Regions from separate parts of the Micromonospora sp. bgisy143 genome, predicted to be linked through region 3. Evidence: riboswitches for the same ligand, from Rfam matches in the RefSeq annotation. Region 3 holds a riboswitch; each other region holds the start of a gene.
What was found. Region 3 has a riboswitch for S-adenosylmethionine ahead of AC3EN4_RS23990 (ABC transporter substrate-binding protein). Riboswitches for the same ligand answer to the same signal wherever they lie in the genome.

Region 1: linked by a shared signal. The riboswitch ahead of AC3EN4_RS07970 (aminotransferase class V-fold PLP-dependent enzyme) and the one ahead of AC3EN4_RS23990 (ABC transporter substrate-binding protein) in region 3 are both predicted to bind S-adenosylmethionine.
Region 2: linked by a shared signal. The riboswitch ahead of thrC (threonine synthase) and the one ahead of AC3EN4_RS23990 (ABC transporter substrate-binding protein) in region 3 are both predicted to bind S-adenosylmethionine.

What each region holds. Positions count from the first base shown of each region.
Region 1 covers NZ_JBYIRN010000004.1:37-6,063, reverse strand. The annotation lists gene AC3EN4_RS07990 (FAD-binding oxidoreductase) at 1-534, opposite strand, end outside; gene AC3EN4_RS07985 (DUF4031 domain-containing protein) at 591-866, shown strand; gene AC3EN4_RS07980 (HD domain-containing protein) at 844-1,494, opposite strand; gene AC3EN4_RS07975 (FUSC family protein) at 1,602-2,837, shown strand; gene AC3EN4_RS07970 (aminotransferase class V-fold PLP-dependent enzyme) at 2,847-4,082, opposite strand; SAM riboswitch class IV at 4,162-4,282, opposite strand; gene AC3EN4_RS07965 (PrsW family intramembrane metalloprotease) at 4,306-5,784, shown strand; gene AC3EN4_RS07960 (hypothetical protein) at 5,816-5,983, opposite strand.
Region 2 covers NZ_JBYIRN010000004.1:18,545-24,571, forward strand. The annotation lists gene paaN (phenylacetic acid degradation protein PaaN) at 1-1,115, opposite strand, end outside; gene AC3EN4_RS08045 (GNAT family N-acetyltransferase) at 1,166-2,185, opposite strand; gene thrC (threonine synthase) at 2,422-3,708, opposite strand; SAM riboswitch class I at 3,719-3,854, opposite strand; gene AC3EN4_RS08055 (DMT family transporter) at 3,922-4,902, opposite strand; gene AC3EN4_RS08060 (ArsR/SmtB family transcription factor) at 4,982-5,287, shown strand; gene AC3EN4_RS08065 (DoxX family protein) at 5,378-5,827, opposite strand.
Region 3 covers NZ_JBYIRN010000023.1:79,662-85,688, forward strand. The annotation lists gene AC3EN4_RS23975 (hypothetical protein) at 1-322, shown strand, start outside; gene AC3EN4_RS23980 (amino acid ABC transporter ATP-binding protein) at 333-1,076, opposite strand; gene AC3EN4_RS23985 (amino acid ABC transporter permease) at 1,073-1,843, opposite strand; gene AC3EN4_RS23990 (ABC transporter substrate-binding protein) at 1,883-2,719, opposite strand; SAM riboswitch class IV at 3,028-3,139, opposite strand; gene AC3EN4_RS23995 (APC family permease) at 3,226-5,175, opposite strand; gene corA (magnesium/cobalt transporter CorA) at 5,364-6,027, shown strand, end outside.

The sequences.
Region 1 (6,027 bases), on a different contig from region 3:
CAGCACCTCACCGGAGGCGAGCACGACCTCCAGGCCCAGCACGTACTCGGTGGTCACGCCGTACTTCACGCAGCACATGCCACCCGCGTTGGTGGCCACGTTGCCGCCGATGGTGGACGACTCCCAGGAGCCGGGGTCCGGCGGGTACCAGAGCCCCTGCTTCGCGACCGCCTGCGCCAGCGCGGCGTTGACCACGCCCGGCTGCACGACCGCGATCCGGCTCACCGGGTCGATCTCCCGGATCTCGTCCATCGCGACGGTGCTGAGCACCACCGAACCGTCCACCGCGTTCGCCGCGCCGGCCAGCCCGGTCCGCGCGCCCTGCGGCACGACCGGTACGCCGTGCCGGGCCGCCGCCCGGACCACCGCGACCACCTGTTCGGTGCTCCGGGGGCGGGTCACCACGAGGGGTACGCCGGCGGCGCATAGGTCGGCCTCGTCACGCTGGTGCACGCGTAGCAGGTCCGGGTCGGTGAGCACGGCGTTCTCGCCCAGGGCGGCGCGCAGGTCGTCGAGGAGTCCGGTGGGGGCCATGCCGCCGAGGCTAGGTCGCCTGCCACCGATCATCAACGCGGGCTAGCTTTGGTGACATGCTCTACCTGGACCGGCCTGCCTGGCCGTGGCGCGGTCGGCTCTGGTCGCACCTGATCAGCGACGTCTCCTACGCCGAGTTGCACGCCTTCGCCGAGGCGCTGGGCGCACCCCGGCGCGGCTTCGACCGGGACCACTACGACATCCCGGCCGACCGGTTCGCGGCTGCGGTGTGGCTGGGCGCCCGGGTGGTGCCGAGCCGGGAACTGGTCCGGCTGCTCCGGGCCGCCGACCTGCGTCGCCCGAAGCACCTCAGCGGTTCGCCGGCCCGGTGAGTACGGCCAACTCGCGGCGCAGGTTGTCGCGGGCCGGCGCCTCCCACCGTCGCGCCAGCGGCGGCAGCCGGAACAGCGCGGGCAGCGCCAGCAACCCGTTGAGGGCGCTGGCCCGGCCGCTGCGGAAGGCCGGGTCGGGCACGTGCGCGTACTCCCGTCGGATGGCCGCCGCGTAGCGGTCGTAGTCGGCCGGCGGGTCGGCCAGCACGGCGAGGTCCGCGTCGCAGAGCAGCGCGCCGTCGGGGTCGTCCGCCGGCACCCGGTGTCCGGCGGTGAGCAGGACCAGCCGGCGGACCTCGGCCACCGCGGGTTCGGGCACCCCGAGCCCGGTGAGCAGGCTCCCGGCCAGCGCCGCGCTGTCCCGTTCGTTGGCGTCGCCGACGGCCCGGGGATCGTAGACCGCGTCGTGACACCAGGCCGCCAACCGGACCAGGTCGGGCCGTCCGGCCAGCCCGGCATGGCGGTCCACCACGTCGAGCACGGCGACCAGGTGCGTGATGGTGTGGTAGTGCCGGTGCGGCTCCCGCCAGCGGGCGAGCAGCCGCTCACCGGCCCGGGTCAGGTGCTCGTCCGGTTTCGCACCGGCGGCGCGGGCCGCCGCCCACCACCGTTCCCGCAGATCGGCCACCGCCCGAGTCTGCCGCATTCCCGCGCCGCGCACGCCCGGGGGAGGATTCAGCGGGCCCGCCACGGGTAGTCGCGCCCATGGCGGCGGCCCGGGACAAGAGACCTTCGATGGTGCGGCGTGCGCCGCTGCGCGAGGGACTGGTCGACGTCGACGGGGCGCGCATCGCCGAGGCCACCGAACAGCTCAAGCACCGCGGCCGGGCCACCCTGCACGACCGGCTGCACCGGGTACGGATGGCCGGCGGGCTGGCCGTGCAGGCCGGGTTGGCGGCCGGCCTCGCGTACCTCGTCTCGCACAAGCTGCTCGGCAACCCGCAACCGGTCTTCGCGCCGATCTCCGCGGTCGGCACCCTGGCCGCCTCGGTGGGACAACGGTTCCGCCGGACCGTGGAGCTGATCGTCGGGGTGGGCGTCGGGGTGGCCGTCGGCGACCTGCTGATCTACTTCCTCGGCACCGGCGCGTGGCAACTCGGCCTGGTGGTCACGGTGGCGATCCTGCTCACCATCTTCGCCGGGGCGAGCGTGGCCATCGTCATCCAGGCGGCGGCCACGGCGGTGCTGATCGTGACGCTCAGCCCGTCCACCCAGAACTTGGAGATCCCCCGCTTCGTCGACGCGTTCCTCGGCGGCGGGATCGCGTTGCTGGTGACCGCGGTGCTGCTACCGCTGAACCCGCTCCGGGTGATCAACCGGGCCGCCCGCCCGGCGCTGGACCTGCTCGCCGCGCAGCTCGACGCCACCGCCGACGGGTTACGCAACCGGGACCGCGGCACCATCCAGCGGGCGCTGGAACGGCTGCGCGACAACAAGCAGGAGCTGGCCACCCTGACCGAGGCGATCGAGGGCGCGAAGGAGACGGCGACCCTGTCACCGGCCCGTTGGCACCGCCGCGACGAACTCACCCACTACGCCGAGGCGGCCGACCCGATCGACCGCGCGATGCGGAACTCCGGCACGCTGATCCGCCGGTCCGTCACCCTGATCGAGGACGACGAGCCGGTACCGGACCCGATGCCGGACGCGATCGGCCACCTCGCCGAGTCGGTCCGGCTGCTCAAACACGAGTTCGCGGTGGGGGAGGAGCCACAGAAGGCGCGGGAGCGCTCGCTGCGGGCCGTCAGCGAGGCCGGTCGCGCGTACGGGGCCGGCGTCGGCTTCTCCGGCAGCGTCGTGATCGCCCAGGTCCGTACCACGGCAAGTGACCTGCTGGTGGCCTCCGGCATCGAGCAGGAGGAGGCGAACCGCTGGATCCGCACCTCCTTCGGCGACCAGGAGCGACCGGTGGGTGAACCGGCCGAACCGGGCGAGGCGCCGAAACCACCCACCGCGCCGCCGGTCGGCTGAACGCCGGGCTCAGGCCACCTCGGCGAGCGCCGCGAGCAGCCGGTCGACCTGGGCGGCGGTGCTGCCCAGACCGATGCTGGCCCGCAGCGCGGTCGACGGAAGATCCCTCCGGCCGGTACGCGTGGCCGCCTCGTCCAGCAGCCGGCGGGCCAGCGGGTGGGCGCAGAACAACCCGTCCCGTACGCCGATGTGGTGCTCGGCGGCGAGCCGGGCGGCCACCGTGGCGGAGTCCTGACCGGCGACCACGAACGACACGATGCCGACTCGGGGCGCGTCCGGGCCGAAGGTGCGCAACTCCACGACGTGCGGCAGGGCCGCGAGGCCGGCCCGCAGCCGGGCCAGCAACGCCTGTTCGTGGGCGGCGAGCGCGGCCCGGTCGGCGTCGGCCAGCGCCGCGCAGACCGCCGCCAGCGCCACCGCGCCCAGCAGGTTGGGGGTACCGCCCTCGTGCCGGGCCGGGCCGGTCGTCCAGGCCACGTCGTGGGTGGCCGGCCCGACGTGGCTGGTGGCCCCGCCGCCGGCCAGGTACGGCGGGGCGGCATCCAGCCAGTCCGCCCTGCCGACGAGCACCCCCGCGCCGAACGGGGCGTACAGCTTGTGACCGGAGACGGCCAGGTAGTCCACGTCGAGCGCCTGCTTGTCGACCAGCGCGTGCGGGGCGAGTTGCGCCGCGTCGAGGACGATGCGCGCGCCGTGCCGGTGGGCCACCCGGGCCAGCTCGGCGACCGGCCACAGCTCACCGGTGACGTTGCTCGCCCCGGTCACCGCGACCAGCACCGGCAGCGCGGGATTGCTGTCGCGGCGCAGTTCGGTCAGCGCGGCGGCGAGAGCGCGGACCGCCCCGGCCGGGTCGGCGGGCACCGGCAGTCGTACCGAGCCGCGCGGCCAGGGCAGCAGGTTCGCGTGGTGCTCACCGGCGAAGGTGACCACCGTCGTGCCGGCCGGCAACGAGCGGGCCAGCAGGTTGAGCGCGTCCGTGGTGTTCCGGGTGAAGACCACGTGGTCGTCCGCGCGGGCGCCGAGGAAGTCGCCGACCGTCTGCCGGGCCCGCTCGTAGGCCAGCGTGCAGCGCCGCGACAGCGCTCCCGCGCCCCGGTGCACGCTGGCGTACCAGGGCAGCAGTTCGGTGACCGCGTCGGCCGCGGCCCGCGCGCACGGCGCGGTGGCCGCGTAGTCCAGGTTGATCTCGCCGGGCACGCCCAGCACGTCGAGCGCCGCCGACGGCGAGGACGCGAGAGCGGGCAGGCTGGGCAGCGAGGGTACGAGAGTGACGGACACGCCGGAACCTCCGGGGTCAGGGACCCCGGGTGTGCTGTCGGGACGGGGTCCGCGCTTGCCCAGCACACCGATCGGGCTGGGCCCGGTCATCACCCGGGGCACCCCACCGCGAACTCGACGAGGGTTGCCGGCCAGCAAGCCGGGGCTTGACGCTGGCGCTCGTGACCTGCCGGCAGCATAGCGGCTGTGGATGCGACCGGACCAGCCGGCGGCGGATGGCTACGCTGACCGCATGGCCGACACCCCGCCCGGTGCCCCCCTGCCGTCGCCGCCGCACCCGCCGATGGCCCCGCCCGTCGGCGGGTCACCCGGGATCCCGCCGCGCCGCTTCGGCTGGCTGCGGTTCCTGGTGCTGGCCGGGGTGGTGCTGCTCATCGCCGCGTGCGCGGTCTTCATGGTCGTCCGCCTCGGCCAGTCGCTGGGGCTCGACGCGCTGCTCATCGGGGTGGGCGCCGCCATCCTGCCGGTGCCGGTGCTGGTCGCCTGCTTCCTCTGGCTGGACCGGTACGAACCGGAGCCCCTGAAGTACCTGATCTTCTGCTTCACCTGGGGCGCGTTCGTCTCCACCGCCGTCTCGCTGAACGTGAACGAGTTCGCCGCCGGGCGGTTCGCCGACTGGGGGCTGCCGGACGCGCTCACCGCCGTGCTGGTGGCGCCGTTCATCGAGGAGTTGACCAAGGCGCTCGGCCCGATCCTGCTGCTGGTGTTCCGGCGTCGGGAGTGGTCCGGGATCACCGACGGCCTGGTCTACTGCGGGCTCTCCGCGGTCGGCTTCGCCATGGTGGAGAACATCCTCTACCTGGGCGGGTACGGCTACGCGGCCGGCGCCGACCGGTACGGCCCGGCGACCGGCACCCAGCAGGTGATCGCCATCTTCATCGTGCGGATCCTGCTGTTCGGGTTCGCCCATCCCCTCTTCACCTCGATGACCGGTGTGGGGCTCGGGGTGGCCGCCCGTACCGCCGACCGGCGGGTCCGGGTGCTGGCCCCGATCGCCGGCCTGCTGCTGGCGATGATGCTGCACGGCACCTGGAACCTGCTGCCCACGCTGACCCAGGCCACCGGCGAAGCGGTGATCATGCTGTACGGCTTCCTGGGGCTGATGGTGCCGGTGTTCTTCGGGGTGGTCGGGCTGGCCGTGTGGCTGCGCGCCTGGGAGGGCCGGCTCACCGAGCGGACGCTGCCGGACTACGTACGCGCCGGCTGGTTGAGCCCGCCCGAGGTGGCCTCACTGAGCAGCCTGGGTCGTCGGCACGCCGCCCGGAGCTGGGCACGCCGCGTCGGCGGCGACGCCGGTGCGCGTGCCATGCGCGGGTACCAGCTCGCCGCGACCCGGCTGGCCCTGCTGCGCGACGGGACGCTGCGTGGTCTGGACCGTAAGCCGGCCGACCGGGAGCGGAGCGCCGTCGAGGAGCGGCAACTGCTGGAGGCGATCACCGCGTACCGGTCGTACTTCGTGGGCCGTGACCCGCAGGCCCCGGTCGGTGTCTGGGACGGTAGCCAGTACCACCTGCGCTTCCCGGACGGCACCCAGCGGTCGGTGACCGCACCCGACGAGCCGGTGGTGCCCATTCCGGTGGTGCTCGCCCCGCCGCCCCCGGTCAGCTACCCGCCGGCCGGCTGGCCCGGGTTGCGCCCGGCCGCGCCGTGGCCGCCCGGTAACGGCTGAGCGCGGCGGGCGGCGTCGCGGACCGGCGGGGTCAGGTCATCAGGGTGGTGAGGAAGTCGCCGAGCCCCTGGGCCATCGCGATCAACGCCGCCCCGATCGCCTTGAACATCTGCGCCGCGCCGTCCGGCCGGAACGCCATGAAGTAGATCAGGAAAGCGACGCTGCCCCAGGTCAGCAGCTTCTTCACGAATACCGGCATCGTCCCTCCCCAGGGCCACGGTCGCCGGCTGGCTTCCCGTCGTA
Region 2 (6,027 bases), on a different contig from region 3:
CCGGCCACCTCGTCGAAGCTCTTGTGCCCCTGGTCGGTCTCGATGCCGCCGGCCGGGATGAGGATGTTCTGCGAGGTGGTGCACATCTGCCCGCTGTAGAGGGTCAGCGTGAAACCGAGGTTGCGGCACATGCCGGCGAAGTCGTCGGTGGAGTCGATGACGACCGTGTTCAGGCCGGCCTTCTCGGTGTAGACCGACGCCTGCCGGGCGTGCGTCTCCAGCCAGTCGCCGTACTCGGTGGAGCCGGTGAAGTCGACGATCTTGACGGCCCGGTGCAGGGCCAGGTCGCTGGCGAGCTTCTCGCCGGGGGCCTCGGCGGCCAGCAGGACCAGGTTCGGGTCGAAGCCGGCCTCGGCCAGCACCTCCCGGGCGTACTTCACGGTGATCGCCAGCGGCAGCACCGCGCGCGGGTGCGGCTTCACGATCACCGGGTTGCCGGTGACCAGCGAGGCGAACAGCCCCGGGTAGGAGTTCCAGGTCGGGAAGGTGTTGCACCCGATCACCAGCGCCACGCCACGCGGCACCACATGGAACGTCTTGGTCATCCGCAGCGGGTCGCCCTTGCCGGCGGCCTTCTCCCAGCCGGCCGTGCCCGGGTGCCGGGTCATCTCGGCGTACGCGTACGCCAGCGCCTCCAACGCCCGGTCCAGCGCATGCGCGCCACCGGCCTGAAAGGCCATCACGAACGCCTGCCCGCTGGTGAACTGCACCGCGTTGGCCAGCTCGAAGATGTGCTTGTGCAGCCGGTCGAGGATCTCCAGGCAGACGCCCACCCGGGCCTGCGGACCGGCGTCACGCCAGGCCGGCAGCGCGGCCGAGGCGGCGGCGACCAGCTCGTCGGGGCCGGCGTGCGGGTACCGCACCGCCAGGTCGACCCCGAACGGGCTCGTCTCGGTGGCGGTCCGCTCGCCGGTGCCGGGCTGGTCGAGCGGGAAATCACCACCGAGGTACGCCTCGAACGCGGCCTTGCCGTCGGCAGCGGCGGTCTCGCCGTACACGCGGGGGCTGGGGGACTCGGGATAGGCGGACCAGTAGCCCCGCTCCGTGATCGCGGTCAGCGCACGGTTGAGGGTGTCGGCGTGCCTGTCGTACAGGGGATGCGGGGTCTCCGTCATGCCGCCATCATGCATGACGGAGGTCCGCGGACAGTAGCGGCGGATACCCGTCAGAGGGTGAGCTGCCAGTTGTCCCAGGCGTCCACCGGGCGGAACCCGAGCTGCTCGTTGATCGCCACCATGTGGCTGTTGCTCGCCGCGTTCCAGGTGTCGATGACGCGTACGGCGGGCTCGTGGGTCAGCAGGTGGTGCAGGTTCTCCGCCTTGGCGATCAGACCCAGCCGGTGCCCACGGTGATCCGGGTCGACGATGGTGATCTGCTGGTAGGCGTGCCAGTCGACGGCGGCACCGACATCCAGCAGAGTCCAGGCGACGACCCGGCCGGTCTCCTCGTGCAGCATTCCGAGGTGGTACCGCCGCCGCCCCCGGGCGTCCAGCGCGCGCTCCATGCCCCGGAGGCGCTCGGCGTCCACCTGCTCCGGCTCCCACTGCACGTCACCCATCGGCGCGTCCATCAGCAGGCGGCCCTCCAGGTAGGCGATGTCCGCCACGTACTCCGCCGGGGTGCCGCCCTGCCAGGAGACGGAACGGTAGCCCTCGGCGCGGGGCTGAGCCTCGGCCAGTGCCGCCCGCAGCGCGAGCCGGTCGATGCGCTCGATCTCCAGTCGGCGACGCACCTCGACCAGCGCGGAGTGCGCGCCCATCGCGGTGGCGAACGCGGCGCCCGCCGCCGGTCGGGTCGGGCCGCCGGGTAGCGCGGCGACGGCCATGGCGACCACCCGCTTGCGTCCGTGCTGACGCAGCAGGCGTACCCCGTACTCGTGCAGGGCCCGACCGACACCCCGGCGGCGCAGGTCCGGGCGGACCGTCAGCTCGGCGGTGGCGTTGTCGGTGTTGTCGAGCTGCGGCAGGTCGAGCTGAAGGTAGCCGGCGGGCACCCCGTCCAGCCGGGCCAACGCCCAGAGGGATCGGGTGCCGGGCATCGGGGTGTGGAAGAGGGCGTCGAAGCGTTGCCGGCAGGACGGCGGGAAGTCGGGCAGGTCGGCCTCGATGGCCGCCGCGCCGATCCGGTACGCCTCGTCGACCGCGGCCCGGTCGGTGCCGTCGAACGGCGCGATCGTGATGCTCATGCCGGTGAGCCTGGCACCCGCAAAAGCGACAGGGCCAGCGATTATTCGCTGGCCCTGTCGAACGTGGTCGGGAGGGACACTCGCACAACGCCTCCGGCGTTGGGTCGCAAGAACTTCAAAAGTCTTCGGCGAAATGCCCTCCCGCACGGAGCATCTTGCGCCGTCCGGTTCCTGCCGTCAAGTCCTGAGCGGCGGGTTTTCCACACTCACAGCGAAAATCCAGTCACCCGGTGGATTCAGCCGAGCAGACCGGCGTCCCGGGCCGCCCGCAGGGACGGCTTGATCTGGTGGGTCGGGCCGACCTGGGCGGCCACCGCGTCGATCGTCTTCAGACCTTCGCCGGTGTTGAAGATGACCGTCTCCGCCGTCGGGTCGAGCCGACCGGACGCGACCAGCTTGCGCAGCACCGCCGCCGTGACGCCGCCCGCCGTCTCGGCGAACACCCCGGTGGTACGGGCCAGGTCGCGGATGCCGGCCCGGATCTCGTCGTCGTCGGCGTACTCCATCCAGCCGCCGGTGCGGCGCACCGCCTCGAGGGCGTAGAGGCCGGCGGCCGGGTCGCCGATGTTGAGCGACTTGGCGATGCCGGTGGGCTTGACCGGGGTGATCGTGTCGGTGTCGGCGTGCAGCGCGGCGGCGATCGGGTTGCAGCCGGCCGACTGCGCCCCGAAGACCTTCCAGCCGCCGGCCGGGGCCTCGACCAGGCCGATCTCGACCAGCTCGGAGAACGCCTTGTCAATTTTGGTGAGCAGTTCGCCACTGGCCATCGGGATGACCACCTGGGCGGGAATCCGCCAGCCCAACTGCTCGGCCACCTCGTACCCGAGGGTCTTGGAACCCTCGGCGTAGTACGGCCGGACGTTCACGTTGACGAACGCCGTGTCCTCGAACTCGTCGGTCTCCACCAGCTCACCGCAGAGCCGGTTGACGTCGTCGTACGAGCCGTCGATGGCGACCAGTTCGCCGCCGTACACGGCGGTGGTGATGACCTTGCCCTGCTCCAGGTCACAGGGGATGAAGACGATCGAGGGCACGCCGGCGCGGGCGGCGTGCGCGGCCACCGAGTTGGCCAGGTTGCCGGTGGAGGCGCAGGCGAACCGGCTGAACCCGAGCGCCTTCGCGGCGGTCAGGGCCACCGAGACGACCCGGTCCTTGAACGAGTGGGTCGGGTTGGCGCTGTCGTCCTTGACCCAGAGCGGCGCGGTGATGCCCAGTTCGGCGGCGAGGTGCGGGGCTGCCACCAACGGGGTCAGACCCGGGTCGAGGGTGACCCGACTGGCCGGGTCCTGCCCGGCGGGCAGCAGCGCGGCGTACCGCCAGATGTTGTCCGGGCCGGCCTCGATCTGCTCCCGGGTGACGGTGGCGAGGGCCGCGGTGTCGTAGTCGACCTCCAGCGGGCCGAAACACTCGTAACAGGCGTGCTGGGCGGCGAGCGGGTAGCGGGCCGAACAGGCCCGGCAGACCAGGGCGCGGGCGGGGCTGGCGGAGGTGTCGATGCCGGAGGCGGCGAGCGTCGACGTCATGTCGAGAGTCCTCTCATCTTTCCCCGCATCGCACGGTGCGGCGGGGACGGAATTGGCACCTGCCCCGCCTGTCGCTCAGCGGTGAGCGCGCGGGGTGGTTGCCGGGGCGTCGTCGGGCCGTATCCCTCAGCCCCTCTGGATGAGGTATGCAGTTGTACCGCCGAGTCTAGGCAACGTTGCCCGGCGCCTCCACCGGGCATCCCAGCCAGTGGGTCAGCGGGCGGCCACCGCCACCGGGTCGACCACCGCGACGGGATCGGTGACCGCGGTCGGCCGGGGCGGCGACGAGGGCCGGGTGCGGGTGCGCGCGGCGAGGTTCGCGGCGACCAGGGCGGCGATGGTGATCGCGGCGCCGATCAGTTCGATCCCCTCCGGCCGGTAGCCACGGGCGATCTGCACGATGAACGTGGTCACCGGGACGAGGTTCATGAACAGGGCGGCGTTGGCCGCGCCCAGCCGCTGCACACCGGTGTTCCAGGCCAGCACCGCGACGACGGCGGCGACGAGCACGGCGTACGCCAGTTGCGGGGTGACCGCCACGAGGTCGGCGGCGGCCGGCGCGTGCTGCCACCCGACGGCGTCCGCGCCGATGCTCGCGGCCAGCATGGCGGCCGTGCCGGCGAGCGCGGTCAGGGTGGTGAAGCGCAGCGGCGACCAGCCGCCGAACCGGGTCGCGCCGTGGGTGTAGACGGCCCAGCCGAGCACCGCGCCGATCATCATGAGGCCGCCGAGACCGAACTGGCCGAGCCCGGCCAGGCTTCCGCGGGTGATCACCAGGCCGACGCCGAGGAGCGCCACCAGGGAGAGGACCAGAAGCAGGGGCTTCGGCCGTACGCCGTCCCGGGCCCACCGGACGAGCTGGGTGATGATCGGGGTGGTCGCCACGAACAGGGAGATCTGCTGCGGGGCGGCGTGTTCGAGCGCCAGGTTGGTGAGCAGGTTGAAGCCGGCGAAGCCGACCACGCCGAGCACCACCACCTCGACTCCCCGACCGCCGAGCCGCAACGCGGCCGAGCCCTCCCGGATCAGCAGGATGCCGACCAGGATGACCGTGGCGAACAGGTAGCGGGCGGTGGTCAGGTTGAGCGGGTCGACCCTCGCCAGCGCGGTGGCCAGGATGGGAAACATCGCACCCCAGGCGAGCGCGGCGAGCAGCGGGTAGGCGGCGGCGCGGGGTCGCATCGGCAGCTCCAATGTTCGAGTATCGTCGAACCAACGACACCGACCCTAGGAGCTTGTTCGACAATTGTCGAACAAGGGTTACACTGGTCACATGGAGCCGCACGAACCCGACCTGAGCGATGTACCGGTCACCGCAGTGCTGGCCGCACTCGCCGACGACGTGCGGTTGCAGATCGTCCGGGCACTCGCTGAGGGTGGCGAGGCGGCCTGCGGCAGCTTCGACTTCGGCGTCTCGAAGGCGACCCGCAGCCACCACCTGAAGGTGCTGCGCGAGGCCGGCCTGACCCGCACCCGGGCCGCCGGCACGAGCCGCCTGGTGCGACTCCGTCGCGACGAGGTGGACGCGCGCTACCCGGGCCTGCTGGACGCGGTCCTCACCCCGCGCCCGCCCGCCTGACCTGGCGGCCCGCAGCACGACTCTCCTCGACCGGCACGCGTCGCCGGAGCCGACACGCCGAGGCTCCGGCGACGCGCGTCACGGGTGCGGTCAGGCGTTCACCGGGCTGGGCTCGGCCATCGCCGGCGCCGACGCGTCGGCGCGACGCTTGAACAGCAACGAGTCGAGCGCCCACGGGCCCGAGCCGAGTGTCGCGACCAGCAGGAACGACCAGCAGAAGAGGGCTGCCAGCTCACCGCCGTTGCGCAGCGGCAGCAGGTCGTCCGGTTGGTGCACGACGAAGTAGGCGTACGCCATCGAGCCGGACGCGAGCAGCGCGGCGGGCCGGGCGAAGAGCCCTACCAGCACCAGCGCGCCGCAGATGAGCTGGATCAGGGCGGCCCACCAGCCCGGCCAGGTGCCGAGCGGTACCGCCTTGCCGGTCATCGGGTTGCCGCCGAACAACCCGAAGACCGAGGAGAGGCCGTGCAGCGTGAACAGCAGGCCGATCACGATGCGAAACAGGGACAGGGTCGGCCCGCCGAGCCGAGAGACGTTCATGGAGACCTCCATCGAAGGGGACAGATCTCTTCCATGGTGGGGCCTCAAAGCATCGATGTTAATAAATTCCTTGCTAGTGGGAAAATCCCTGCCGGTAGAACTCAGAGCGCAGTGCGGAAGCTGCGGCTTTGCCCTGATTTGATCGACACCCGGCAGCAGCTTTCGCGCATTGGGAGCGCTCCCGAACCCTCAACGTACCG
Region 3 (6,027 bases):
GCCGGTACGGGACAGCGCCTACTGGGATTCCGAGGCGGCGTTGAACGTCTTCGAGTTCACCCTGCTGGAACGGGTCGCCGGGCGGCACTACCAGGAGGCGGTGGCCGCCTACCTCCAAGCGTTGCGGCGCGAGGGTGACCTGCTCGCGCGTCCGCACAAGGTGCTCGACCGGCGTCGCCGCAAGGCCCTGTCGCACGCGTTCGGTGGGCTGGACGACGAGGAGCTGCACCTGTGGGCGTCGGTCGCCTACCGCAACGCCATCCTGGAACTGCTCGGCGACCTGAAGGCGTTCGCCGCGCACCTGAGTCACCAGGCGGGCTGAGCGCCGCCCCTCAGAGCACCTGGGCCAGGAAGCGACGCAGCCGGGGATGCTCGGCCCCCTCGAAGATCCGCTCCGGCGGGCCGGCCTCCAGCACCACGCCCCGGTCCATGAAGGCCACCGCGTCGGCGACCTGCCGGGCGAAGCCCATCTCGTGGGTGACCACCACCATGGTCATCCCGGCGGCGGACAGGTCGGCCATCACCCCGAGCACCCCCTTGACCAGCTCCGGGTCGAGCGCCGAGGTGGCCTCGTCGAAGAGCATCACCTCGGGTCGCAGCGCCAGCGCGCGGGCGATCGCCACCCGCTGCTGCTGACCGCCGGAGAGCTGCGCGGGCCGGGCGTCGGCCTTGCCGGCGAGTCCCACCAGCTCCAGCTGCGCGCGGGCGACCTGGACCGCCTCGTCCTGGCCGAGCCCCCGCAGCCGGCGCAGCGCCAGCGTGATGTTGCGCAGCACGCTCATGTGCGGGAAGAGGTTGAACTGCTGGAACACCATGCCCACCCGCTGGCGCAGCGCGTCCGGGTCGTCCCGCAGCACGCTGCGCCCGTCCAGCAGCACGTCGCCACGGTCGGGCTCGATGAGGCGGTTGAGCGTCCGCAGCAGAGTGGACTTGCCCGAGCCGGACGGTCCGATCACGCACGCCGTCGCGCCCCGGGGCACGTCCAGGTCGACGCCGCGCAGCACGCGGTTCGCCCCGAAGGCCAGGTGGACGTCGTGTGCCCGCAGGCTGACCGAGGTGGTCGTGGCGGTGGTCATCGCAGGTCTCCTTCCGTGGCCGTGAACAGCACCGGGTCGTCGTCCTGGTCCGGCGCGGCGGTGCTCCGGCCGTCGCGCAGCCGCCGGTCGATCCAGTTGACGAGGTGGGTCAGCGGGACGGTCAGCGCCAGGTAGAACAGACCCGCCAGCAGCAGCGCGGACTCGTTCCCAGTGGTGGCCGCGTAGTCCTGCCCGATCCGGAACAGCTCGCGTTGGCTGGCCACCAGGCCGAGGAAGTAGACCAGGCTGGAGTCCTTGATCAACGCGATGAGCTGGTTGACCCAGGCGGGCAGCACCCGCCGGATGCCCTGCGGGATGATCACCAGCCGCATCGCGTCGGTCCAGGAGAAGCCGAGCGCCCGCGCACCCTCCAACTGGGCGGCCTCCACCGACTGGATGCCGGCGCGGAAGATCTCACCGATGTACGCGGCGGCGATCAGCGACAGCGCGAGGATGCCCAACGGGTACGGGTCCGGCCCCCACACCCGCATGCCGAGCGGGGCCAGGCCGACGCCGATCAGCAGGATCGTCGCCGCGGCCGGCAGCCCCCGGAACACGTCGGTGTAGACGCGCGCCGGCCAGCGCAGCCACCGGCTGCGGGAGATGCCGGCCACGGCCAGCAGCAGACCCAGCACCGTGCCGAGCAGGGCGGCGGAGACCGCCAGGATCAGCGTGTTGGGCAGCCCGACGGTCAGCATCTCGGGCAGCGCCTCGCGCATCGCGTCGACGTCGAAGAACGTCTCCCACAGGGTGCTCAGCGGATCCATCGTTCGCCTCTCTTACCGCCCTGCTCGCTCGTCACCAGGTCAGGACGCGGACGACGCCGACACGGCCGGCGCCACCGCCCCGCTGCCCGGCTTGAAGTCGGCCGGGATCGGGCGGCCCGGGTAGTACTGGGCCTGCAACCGGTTCCAGGTGCCGTCGGCGATGACCTCGTCGAGGGCCCTGTTCAGCGCCTCGCGCAGCTTGTCGCTGCCCTTGGCGACGGCGTACGCGGTCGGCGCCGGGCTGAGCTGCTTTGCCGCCACGGTGATCTTGCCGTTGCTGTCGGCGGCGGACTTCTCGCCGATCTCCGCCGGGGCGATCCACGCGTCGGCGGTGCCCGCCTTGAGCTGGTTGATCGCGCCGTTGTAGTCCGGCACGCGGACCGGGTCGAGCTGCTTGCCGGTGGCGTAGTCGTCCTGGACGGTGCCCTGCACCACCACGACCCGCTTGCCGGCGAGCTGGTCGAATCCCTTGATCGGCGAGCCGGCCGGCACGTCCAGCCCGAAGTAGCCGAAGTCGTACCCGTTGCCGAAGTCGACGGTCTTCCTGCGCGCCTCGGTGATGGTGATCGAGGAACTGCCGACGTCGAACTTGTGGTTGTTGACCTGGGACAGCAGCGCGGAGAAGTCGGTGCCGACGAACTCGACCTTCAGGCCGAGCTTGCCGGCCACGGCGGTCAGCAGGTCGTTGTCGAAGCCGGTGAACTTACCGTCCTTGAGGTACACGTTCGGTGGGGCGTCGGTCAGCGTGCCGGCCCGCAGCACGCCCGCCTGCGCCAGACCGTACGGGTTCCCGGCAGCGCCGGCCGACCCGCCGCCGTCGCTGCCGCAGGCGCTCAACCCGCCGACAACCACAGCAGCGGCCGCAACAATCCTCAAACCAACAGAAATACGCACAGAATTCTCCAAAAAGGGTGGCGTCGACCCCGTTGATCATGAAGTTGTTGCCACGACACGCCGGTCGGACGGACAACAACTTCATGATCAACGCGAGAGGTCGCGTGGGTGGGGCGGTGAGCAGGGGGGGAGGGGTTTAGCGCTTCAGGCGGCGGTACACGCCGCGCTGCGCATTCGCATCAGGTCCACGTGGCGACGCCGGGTCAGGGCCGGCGTACGGCGGATGGCCGGTGCTGTGGGGCTGAGGATGTGCATACGGTCTCCCGGGTCTTGGTGCTGACCTGGGTGCCAGGCCACGCTTGCATCGACGTCCTGCCGGTGCCTGGTCTTCACCCGGGGCACCCCACCGCGGAGGAGGGTTGCCGGCCAGCGAGCCGGGGCTTCGCGCTGGCGCTCATGACCTGCGCCGAGGCTAGCAGCAGCCACCGGTCGGTCGTCCAGCCGATATGACCACGCTCACCGACGGTGACCGGCGCTCGCTGAGTGGGTCAACCGGCGTGCACGTGCGGTCGGCGGGTCTGGTCCGGCTCCTGACGGCGCAGGATCTCCCGGGTCACCGAGGCGATCTCGCCCTGCCCGAACGCCAGGTACCGCAGCACGTTGCGGGCCGGGCCGCCCTCGGTCCACTCGAAGTAGATGTGGGGGCGTCGCGCGCTGCGATCGCGGATCTCCAGCAGCAGCGCGGCCAGCGCGTTGGGCACCGAGGAGCTGGCCAGGCTGAGCACCGGGAAACGGTCGTGCGCCACGCTGCCGCGCACCAGCAACCCGGTCTCGAAGTCCGACGGGTCGGTGACCCGGACCTCGACGAAGATCACGTCGCTGTCGTCGGGGAAGTCGTTGTCCGCCATGGTCTGGGCCAGCTTGTCGCGGTACTCCGCGAGGTCGCGGCGCTCCGGCTCGTGCGCGACCAGGCGGATCCGGCGCGCGGCGCGCTCATCGACCAGCGCGCCCGCCAGCTCGTCCAGCTCGACGTGGTCGACCCGCAGCTCGAACGCCCGCAGCACCCGCGACAGCGCCGACACCAGGATCATCGCGCCGATGAAACAAGCGGCGATCTTCACACCGTCGGGACGCTCCGCCACGTTCGCCACGGTGGTGTAGACGAACACCACCGCGATGGCACCGAACGCGACCATGCGCCCGCGCTGCCGTCGCCGCCGCGCCGCGAGGGTCACCGCCGTCGCCGCCGAGGTGATCAACACCAGCACCCCGGTGGCGTACGCGCCGCCCTGCGCGTCGACGCTGGCGGAGAAGACGACCGTGATCAGGAACGCCACCCCGGTGAACACCAGCACCAGCGGCCGGACCGCGCGCGCCCAGGTCGGCGCCATGCCGTAGCGGGGCAGATACCGGGGTACGAGGTTGAGCAGCCCGGCCATCGCGGACGCCCCCGCGAACCAGAGGATCGCGATGGTGGAGAGGTCGTAGACGGTGCCGAACACCTCGCCCAGGTGCTGGTGCGCCAGGTAGGCCAGCGCCCGGCCGTTGGCGGCCCCGCCCGGCCGGAAGGCCTCGGGCGGGATCAGCACGGTGGTGGTCACGCTGCTGGTGATCAGGAAGACGCTCATCGTCGCGGCGGCGGTGGTGAGCAGCCGCCGCGCACCCCGGATGCGGCCCAGCGGCCGGTCCTCGGAGTCCTGGCGGTCCCCCCGGATGTGCGGCATCACCGCCACCCCGGTCTCGAAACCGGACAGGCCCAGCGCCAGCTTCGGGAACACCAGCAGGGACAATCCGACCACCAGCAGCGGATCACCGTGCCCGGTCCGCAACGCGGTGCTCCAGTCCCCGACCGCGCTCGGGTGGCTCACCACCCGCCACAGCGCGTCGCCGATCACCACCGCGTTCAGTGACAGGTAGACCGCCACCAGCACGACGGCGATCCCGATGGCCTCGCCGAAACCCTTGAGGAACACCGCGCCGAGCAGGGCCACCAGCAGCAGCGTGACCGCCACCTCGTGTCCCTTGAGGGCGCTGGGCAGGAACGGGTTCTCGTCGATGTGGGCGGTCGCGTCGGCGGCGGACAGCGTGATGGTGATGATGAAGTCCGTCGCGGCGAAGCCCAGCAGCACCAGCACGAACAGCTTGCCCGGCCAGTAGCTGAGCAGGCGTACGAGCATCGCGATCGAGCCCTCGCCGTGCGGGCTCTCCACCGCCACCCGCCGGTAGACCGGCAGTGCGCCCAGCAGCGTCACCAGCACCAGCACCAGTGTCGCCACCGGGGAGAGCGCTCCGGCCGCCAGTGCCGCGATGCCCGGCTGGTAGCCCAGCGTCGAGAAGTAGTCCACGCCGGTCAGGCACATCACCCGCCACCACGGGTGGTGCCGGTCCTCCTGTGGGTGGGCGTGCAGGCCCTGCGGCGTGGGCTGCCGCGATCCGTCGGCGAGCAGCCAGCGCCGTACCCGGTCGGTCCGCCGGCCGGCCCGCCTGTTCACCCGCACCGGCGTCACCCCCGTCCCGCCCGTGGTCACCGCGAGTATCCGCCGTGTGGTCGACCTCCGTCCGGCGGTGTGCGGAACCTGCCCGCCCGGAGCACCGGACGGGCCCGGGTTTCGGGTCGCACGCACCGGGGAAGCAGCGCCCCCGTCCCGAACCCCGGGCCGGGCAGCGCCGGGAGGGGAGCGGGCTCGTGGTCGGTGGCCGCCGCTTCCGCCGGGGCGACGGCTTCGGCCGCCGGCTCGACGAGCACGAGACGCGGGTCGGGGCGGTCACGCCGCCGCAGCCGGGGAGCCCGTCCGCGGGCGGCCTCGTGGACAGCGCCGTCTACATCCGGGGACACCGGTTCGCCTCACCGGCCGGTCTCGCCGAGACATACGCCTGCCTCCAGACGCAGGACCACGCGATGGCCTGGATCGGGTTGTACCGGCCGGACATCGACCAAATCTCCTCGCTGGCGCGCGAGTTCCGGCTGCACGACCTGGCGGTGGAGGACGCGATCAACGCCCACCAGCGGCCCAAGCTGGAACGGTACGGGCACACCCTCTTCGTGGTGCTGCGCGCCGCCCGCTACGACGACCTGCGCGAGGAGGTCGAGTTCTCCGAGCTGCACCTGTTCATCGGCCCCGGCTTCGTGGTCACGGTCCGGCACGGGGAGGCACCCGACCTGGCCGCGGTGCGACGTCGCATGGAGGCCGACGCGCCGATGCTGGCCCGGGGCCCCGAGGCGGTGTTGTACGCGGTTCTGGACCAGGTCGTGGACGGGTACGCGCCGGTGGTCGCCGGGTTGGAGAACGACATCGACGAGATCGAGACCCAGGTGTTCGGCGGCGACCCGAACGCCAGCCGGCGCATCT